3 regions of the Streptomyces sp. NPDC007929 genome follow, and region 2 is predicted to be linked to each of the others. Evidence: riboswitches for the same ligand, from Rfam matches in the RefSeq annotation. Region 2 holds a riboswitch; each other region holds the start of a gene.

The links. A riboswitch is a leader RNA that binds a small molecule or an ion and turns the genes downstream of it on or off. The one in region 2 is predicted to bind cobalamin.
Region 1: another riboswitch for cobalamin. It lies ahead of ACFZDE_RS00400 (ABC transporter substrate-binding protein); the one in region 2 lies ahead of ACFZDE_RS34575 (energy-coupling factor ABC transporter permease).
Region 3: another riboswitch for cobalamin. It lies ahead of ACFZDE_RS36355 (cobalamin biosynthesis protein); the one in region 2 lies ahead of ACFZDE_RS34575 (energy-coupling factor ABC transporter permease).

The regions. Positions count from the first base shown of each region.
Region 1 is NZ_JBIBKD010000001.1:73,166-75,415, reverse strand. Features, by position in the region: gene ACFZDE_RS00400 (ABC transporter substrate-binding protein) at 1-911, opposite strand, end outside; cobalamin riboswitch at 980-1,170, opposite strand; gene ACFZDE_RS00395 (CoA-binding protein) at 1,254-1,682, shown strand; partial or broken gene ACFZDE_RS00390 (4-hydroxybenzoate 3-monooxygenase) at 1,730-2,250, shown strand, end outside.
Region 2 is NZ_JBIBKD010000014.1:2,416-4,665, forward strand. Features, by position in the region: gene cbiQ (cobalt ECF transporter T component CbiQ) at 1-293, opposite strand, end outside; gene ACFZDE_RS34570 (energy-coupling factor ABC transporter substrate-binding protein) at 300-668, opposite strand; gene ACFZDE_RS34575 (energy-coupling factor ABC transporter permease) at 665-1,366, opposite strand; cobalamin riboswitch at 1,396-1,581, opposite strand; gene ACFZDE_RS34580 (protein kinase) at 1,710-2,250, opposite strand, start outside.
Region 3 is NZ_JBIBKD010000016.1:56,291-58,540, forward strand. Features, by position in the region: gene ACFZDE_RS36345 (inorganic phosphate transporter) at 1-563, shown strand, start outside; gene ACFZDE_RS36350 (hypothetical protein) at 598-819, shown strand; cobalamin riboswitch at 961-1,119, shown strand; gene ACFZDE_RS36355 (cobalamin biosynthesis protein) at 1,219-2,172, shown strand; gene ACFZDE_RS36360 (cobyric acid synthase) at 2,174-2,250, shown strand, end outside.

The sequences.
Region 1 (2,250 bases), on a different contig from region 2:
TTGTGCCGGACGGCGTCCATGTTCCTGGTGACGGGGTTGGACTCCAGGAAGGCGATCTTCTTCGCGGCGGACTCGGCGGTCTGGGACTTGCGGGTCAGGTCGCCGATGACGAGGACGTCGGGGTCGCGGTCGGCGACGATCTCCCAGTTGACCTGCGGCCACTCCTCGTGCGTGTCGTCGAAGACGTTCTTGGCGCCGAGGGCCCGGGTGATGATGCCGGGCGCCCCGCAACAGCCCGCCAGATAGGGCGACTCGGAGTTCGCGAACCAGTACAGGAGGGTGACGTCGGAGGCGTCGATCCCGGCCGTGGCCTTCTTCATGCGCTGCTGGAGTGAGCCCACGAGGGCGTCGCCGCGCTTCTTCACCCCGAACACGGTCGCGAGGTCCCGGACTTCGCCGTAGACCGTGTCGATGTCCAGGGCCTTGGCGCGGGCGCCGTCGCCTCCGCCCGCGTTGTCCTTGCCGGCGCAGTCGGAGGGGGAGACGTAGGTGGGGACGCCGAGCTTCTCGAACTGCTCGCGGGTGGCGACGCCGCCCTTGCCGAGGGTGGAGACGAAGGACGCGGCGACGAAGTCGGGCTCGGTGTCCAGGACGCGTTCGAAGGACGGGTTGTTGTCGGCGAGGCGCGGCACCTTCGCGTCGGCCTTCTCCAGCCCCTTCATCACGGGGTCGGTCCAGGTGGCGGTGCCCGCGAGGCGGTCGGCGAGGCCCAGGGAGAGCAGGATCTCGGTGGTGCCCTGGTTGAGGGAGACCGCCTGCCGGGGTGGGTCGGGGACGCGGACCTCGCGCCCGCAGTTGGTGAGGGTGACGGCGGCCTCGGCGCCGCCGGCCGCGGTGCCGCCGCAGCCGGTCAGGAGCAGGGAGCCGGCCGCGAGCAGGGCGGCGGCACGGGCGGGTGGGGCGAGGGGCACGGGAACCAGTCCTCAGGCGTCGAGGGCTCATGCGCGGAGCCCGGTCGTACGGAGCTCCCCCGCCGCACGCGGCCGCGGGGGCCGCCAGCAGGTCTTCGGACTCGGGTTCGTCCGGATCGGGGCGCCTTCCCGGACGTCCCTGAGGGAGTCCAGTGGCCGAGGCCCCGCCCGTCCCCCTCACCGCTGCGCGTCAGTTCCGGATTCGCACCGGATTCCCTGACCCACGTACATGGGTTCGACTGGCTTCGGCAAGCTATCACGGAGGCCGCCCGGGGAATCACCGCGCGTGCCGCGCCGTTGCACCAAGGAGCAGTCCGTCCACGACGCAACAGGAGGCCGCCGGTGTACGGCGACGAGGCAACGGTCCGCAGGATCCTCACCGAGCTCGGCGACACCTGGGCCGTGGTGGGCCTGTCGTCGAACCAGCGGCGCGCGGCGTACGGCGTCGCCGCAGTGCTCCAGCGCTTCGGCAAGCGCGTGGTGCCGGTGCACCCGAAGGCGGAGACGGTGCACGGGGAGAAGGGGTACGCGAGTCTGGCGGACATCCCCTTCGACGTGGACGTCGTCGACGTGTTCGTCAACAGCGACCTCGCCGGAGCGGTCGCGGACGAGGCGGTCGCCAAGGGCGCGAAGGGCGTCTGGTTCCAGCTCGACGTCATCGACGAGGCGGCGTACGAGCGGACCCGCGCGGCGGGCCTGGAGATGGTGATGGACCGCTGCCCGGCGATCGAGATCCCGCGGCTTCCTGATCAGGGCGTACAGAAGCCCTGACGCGTTCGCCGGGACACAATGCCGAGACCGGCCTCCATAATGTACGCATGACCCACCCCAACTCCGGTGCCCAGCAACGCTTTCCGGTCGTCGTCGTGGGCGCCGGTCCCGCGGGGCTGACCGTCGGCAACATCCTGCGGGCCGCGTCCGTGGACTGCCTGGTGCTGGAGACCGAGACCCGGGAGTTCATCGAACGGCGGCCCCGGGCCGGGGTCATCGAGGAATGGGCCGTACGGGGCCTGGAGAAGCGGGGCCTGGCCCGCAACCTGCGGTCCGCGCGGAGCTGCACACCGCGTGCGAGTTCCGCTTCGACGGGGAGCGGTACCGCTTCCCCTACAGTGAGCTGACAGGCAGTCATCACTTCGTCTACCCACAGCCGTTGCTGGTCACGGACCTGGTCCGGGAGTACGCCGATGTCCGGGGCGGCGCGATCCGGTTCGGGGTCCGGGACGTACGCGTCCACGACGTCGACGGCGACCGACCGTCGGTGTCGTACACCTGCCCCGAGTCCGGCGAACGGCAGGTCGTGCACTGCGACTTCGTCGCGGGCTGTGACGGGGCGCGCGGG
Region 2 (2,250 bases):
CCGTCCTGCGCGAGGGAGACGAACCCGCCCGGCCCGCCCACCTGGACGAGCAGCGTGACCGCGCCGGTCACGCAGAAGCCCAGCGGCACCCGGTAGGCCCGCCACAGTCGCCGCCCGGGCACACCGGCCGGCCCCAGCAGCACCACCAGGGCGGTCAGCAGCACCAGGGCCGCGCCCGGCCAGGGCGGCAGCGAGATCGCGAGCACGGTGAGGCCGAGCCCGAGCACGGCCTTGTCCACGGGATGACGGCGGCGCCAGCGGCTGCTGTGCGCCGCCGCGTCGATCGGCAGCACCCGGGCTCAGTCCCGTTCCGCGGCGGACTTCCCGGCGGCGCCGGTGAGCGTGGAGCCGGACTCCCGCTCCAGCGCCCGCTGCTCGCCCTGCCTGCGGCCCCGGTGCAGACCGAAGTAGTAGGCGAGGACACCCGCGCCGAGCGCCGCCTGGAGGGTGAACAGCGCCGACTCGATCTCACCGGAGGGCGGCTCGTACAGCGGTGAGAACCACGGCTCGTAGTCCGGCTTCAGCTCGGTGATGGCCGTCTCGGCCTCGGCGTCGGCGCCCGTGAACGGCTCCTCCTTGTGGTCGCCGAGACCGAGTGCCAGCGGCAGCACGGCCAGCGCCGCCACGACGAACAGCAGCACCAGGTTGATCTTCGTGTTCCTGCTCATCGCGCCACCGCCTCGGTCTCGGTCCGGGTCTGCTTCTTGGCGAGGAGCACACCCAGCCGGGTCAGTTCGCCCTTGCTGGACTGCACCAGCAGCCGCATCACCAGCACCGTCAGCAGTCCCTCGCTCACCGCGAGCGGCACCTGGGTGACGGCGAAGATGGACCCGAACTTGCCGAGCGCGCCCAGGAATCCGCTGCCCGGGTCGGGGAACGCGAGCGCCAGCTGCACGCTGGTGACGCAGTAGGTGGACAGGTCGGCGACGAACGCGCCGGAGAACACCGCCACCATCAGCGGCGCGTTGGAGCGCCGCAGCAGCTGGTAGACGGCGTATCCGGCCCAGGGGCCGACGATCGCCATGGAGAAGACGTTGGCGCCGAGTGTGGTCAGGCCGCCGTGCGCGAGCAACAGCGCCTGGAACAGCAGGGTGATGGTGCCCAGCACCGCCATGATCGGCGGCCGGAACAGGATGGCCCCCAGCCCCGTGCCGGTGGGGTGTGAGCAACTGCCGGTCACGGACGGCAGTTTCAGGGCGGACAGAACGAACGTGAAGGCGCCGGACGCACCGAGGAGCAGGGTGCTCTCGGGGTGCTCGCGCACTTCACGGGTGAGTGACCGGACTCCGTGGACGACGAACGGCGCCGACGCGACGCCCCAGGCGACCGCGTGCGCCGGAGGAAGGAAACCCTCGGCTATGTGCATGGCTCAGCAGACCCTCTCCAGCACCTCGTGGATGGTTGACGCGCCTTGGCCGGTCTCCTGGCTGACGGGTACCACCGCCCGGACTCCGCCTTCCCGGGTCACAAGGACCCAGTGGCTGCCCGCGAGGGCCGGAGCCGGACTTCCCGATTCACAGTGGCGAGGGCCGCACCGGCATCACACCGGATTTCCCGTTCACCAAGGCCTGGTGACAATAAGGCCGGGGTAAGGGCGATGACAAGCCACGCAAGGGGCGCGTGAGGGGGCGCCCGTTCGCACACCGGCGCATCCCCCGGCTGATCCACGTGCTCGTGCCGGACGGCCGCCGTACGAGGTCCGGGCGGCGTCAGTCGTCGTCCCCGTCGTCTCCGCCGTCGTCGCCGGCCCCGTCGTCCCCGGCCTCGCGGGGCTTCTGCGGCTTCGGCTCCACCCGCCCGCCGGGACCGGCTTCCTCTGGCCCGGTCGCGGCGCCGGGCGGGGGAGCGGCGGGCGTCGGGGAGGCGGCCGGGGCGGACGGAGTGACATCGGCCACGGTGCCGGCGGCCGGCGCGTCGGCCGTCCCCGTCCCCGGTCCCGTTCCCGCCGCAGGATCGGCTTCGGAACCGGCCCCGGTACCGGACCCGGTCCCGCCCTGCGAACCGGAGGACGAGGACGACGCGGAGTCGGTGGAGGGCGTGGCGGCGGGGCTGCTCGCCGTCGGAGACGCGTCGGGTTCCGTGCCCTCCGTGGTCGTGTCGGGCGAGAACCAGCGCATGCCGATGAGCATCGCGGCGACGAAGAGCGCCGCGGCGGCGGCCGTCGCGGCCAGACGCGTCCGGTTGCCCGGGCCACCGCGCCCTCGGGAGCGGCCCGAACGCCCCGGCTGGGCCGCCCGGGCCGCGCTGCGG
Region 3 (2,250 bases), on a different contig from region 2:
TCGCGCTCGGCACGTACCTGGGCGGCTGGCGCATCATCCGCACGATGGGCAAGGGCCTGACCGACCTCCAGCCGCAGCAGGGCTTTGCCGCCCAGACCTCCGCGGCCACGGTCATCCTGGCCTCCTCGCACCTCGGCTTCTCCCTCTCCACGACGCACTCCGTGTCCGGCTCGGTGATGGGCGCGGGGCTCGGCCGCAAGGGCGGCGTGGTCCGCTGGTCCACCGCGACGCGGATGTTCGTCGCGTGGGGCCTGACCCTGCCGGCGGCGGCCCTGGTGGGCGCGCTCGCCGAGTACGTCACCGGCTTCGGCAGCTGGGGCACCGGCCTGGTGGCGGTCTTCCTCGTCGCCTCCAGCGCGTGGATCTGGAAGCTGTCGCGGCGTGAGGTCGTCGACCACACCAACGTCAACGACACCGACGACGCGGAGCCCGCGGGTGTGGTCACCACGGCGATGGCCGCGGTGACGCCGCCCCCCGCGGTCACGGTGATGGAGGACCCGGTCCCCGCCTTCCCGCCGCAGGCCACCGCCGAGCGCACGCCGACCACGCCCACCACGGTCTGACCCCGTCACCGGCTACAAGGAAGAGTCTTTCGATATGAAGATCGACTGGGCGGCCCTCGGTTCCGTCTTCGGTGTCAGCCTCGTGGTCACCGTGGCCCTCGTCGGCCTGTTCACCCTCGGCATCACGGGCCTGTCGCGCCGTGAGCGGGCGGTGGCGGAGGGCGGGTCCGCGGGGCTCGCGGTCACCGGCGCGTACGCGTGTTTCGCGGCGTGTGCGGCGGCCGTGGGGTACGGGATCTATCTGATCGTGGCCTGACGGGCCTGATAGGCCTCAGGGCTTGAGGGCCTGACGTCACGTCGTGTCCGCCGGGCGGTACGGAACTCCGGTTCCGTACCGCCCGGTCGTCGTGTGCACGGCAGAGGGATGTGGGGTTCTCCACACTCTCCCCTCGCAGGTCAACGGCAAGTTGACGGCGGTTCCCGGCCGTGGTGGACTGCCGGGGCCAATACGGCGGCAGGAGAGGAAGCCGGTGAGATTCCGGCGCGGTCCCGCCACTGTCACCGGGGTAGCGATCCCCGGGAGCCAGGAACTCTCACCGCCGGTCTCGTCAACCCAGGGCGTGGACACCCTGAGTGAGGACACATATCGCCATGCGCGGCTGCCGATCGAGGTTCGACTCCCCACCCCCGCCCGCCCTCCTGGCCGGCTGAGCCCATGGGTGCCGGTCGCGTCTTCGCGTACGGCGCCGCCGCCGGCCTGATCGGTGACCTGCTGCTCGGTGATCCTCGCCGGGGGCATCCGGTCGCCGTGTTCGGGCGGGCCGCGGGTGCCGTGGAACGGGTGCTGTGGCGGGACCACCGCGGGTGGGGCGCGCTGCACACCACCGTGTGTGCCGGAGGTGCCGTCGCTCTCGGGTCCCTCGCCGCGCGGGCCGTACGCGCCTCCACCGTCGCCTCGGTCGCGCTGACCGCGGCCGCCACCTGGGCCGTCGTCGGGGGGACGTCGCTGGCCCGGGAGGCGCGGACCATCGGGAGTGCCCTGGAGGCCGGGGACGTCGAGGCGGCCCGGGCCCGGCTGCCGCATCTGTGCGGGCGGGACCCGCAGGCGCTGGACGCCGACGGAATGGCCCGGGCCGTGGTCGAGTCGGTCGCCGAGAACACCTCCGACGCAATCGTGGGGGCGCTGGTGTGGGGGGCCGTCGGCGGGGTGCCCGGGCTGCTCGGGTTCCGGGCCGTCAACACCCTGGACGCCATGGTCGGGCACAGGTCGGCCCGCTACCGCCGCTACGGGTGGGCCTCCGCGCGGCTGGACGACCTCGCGGGGTGGCCGGGAGCGCGGCTGACCGCCGTACTCGCCGTGCTGGCCGGGCCGGATCCGCGGGGGGCCGTGCGCGCCTGGCGGGCCGACGCGGTGCGGCATCCGAGTCCCAACGCCGGGCCCGTGGAGGCCTCGTTCGCCGGGGCGCTCGGGGTGCGGCTCGGCGGGACGCTCTCCTACGGCGGGCGGGTGGAGCACCGGCCCGTGCTGAACGCGCGGGGGCGGACCGTCGGCACGCACGACGTCGAACGGGCCGTGCGGCTGTCGAAGCGCGTCACCTGGCTCGCGCTCGGGGTGTGCGCCGGTGCGCGGTCGCTGATGAGCGCGCGGTCATCGAGAAGGGGGAAATGACATGAGCGGTGGGCTTCTTGTCGCCGGCACCACCTCCGACGCAGGCAAGAGCGTCGTGACCGCCGGGATCTGCCGGTG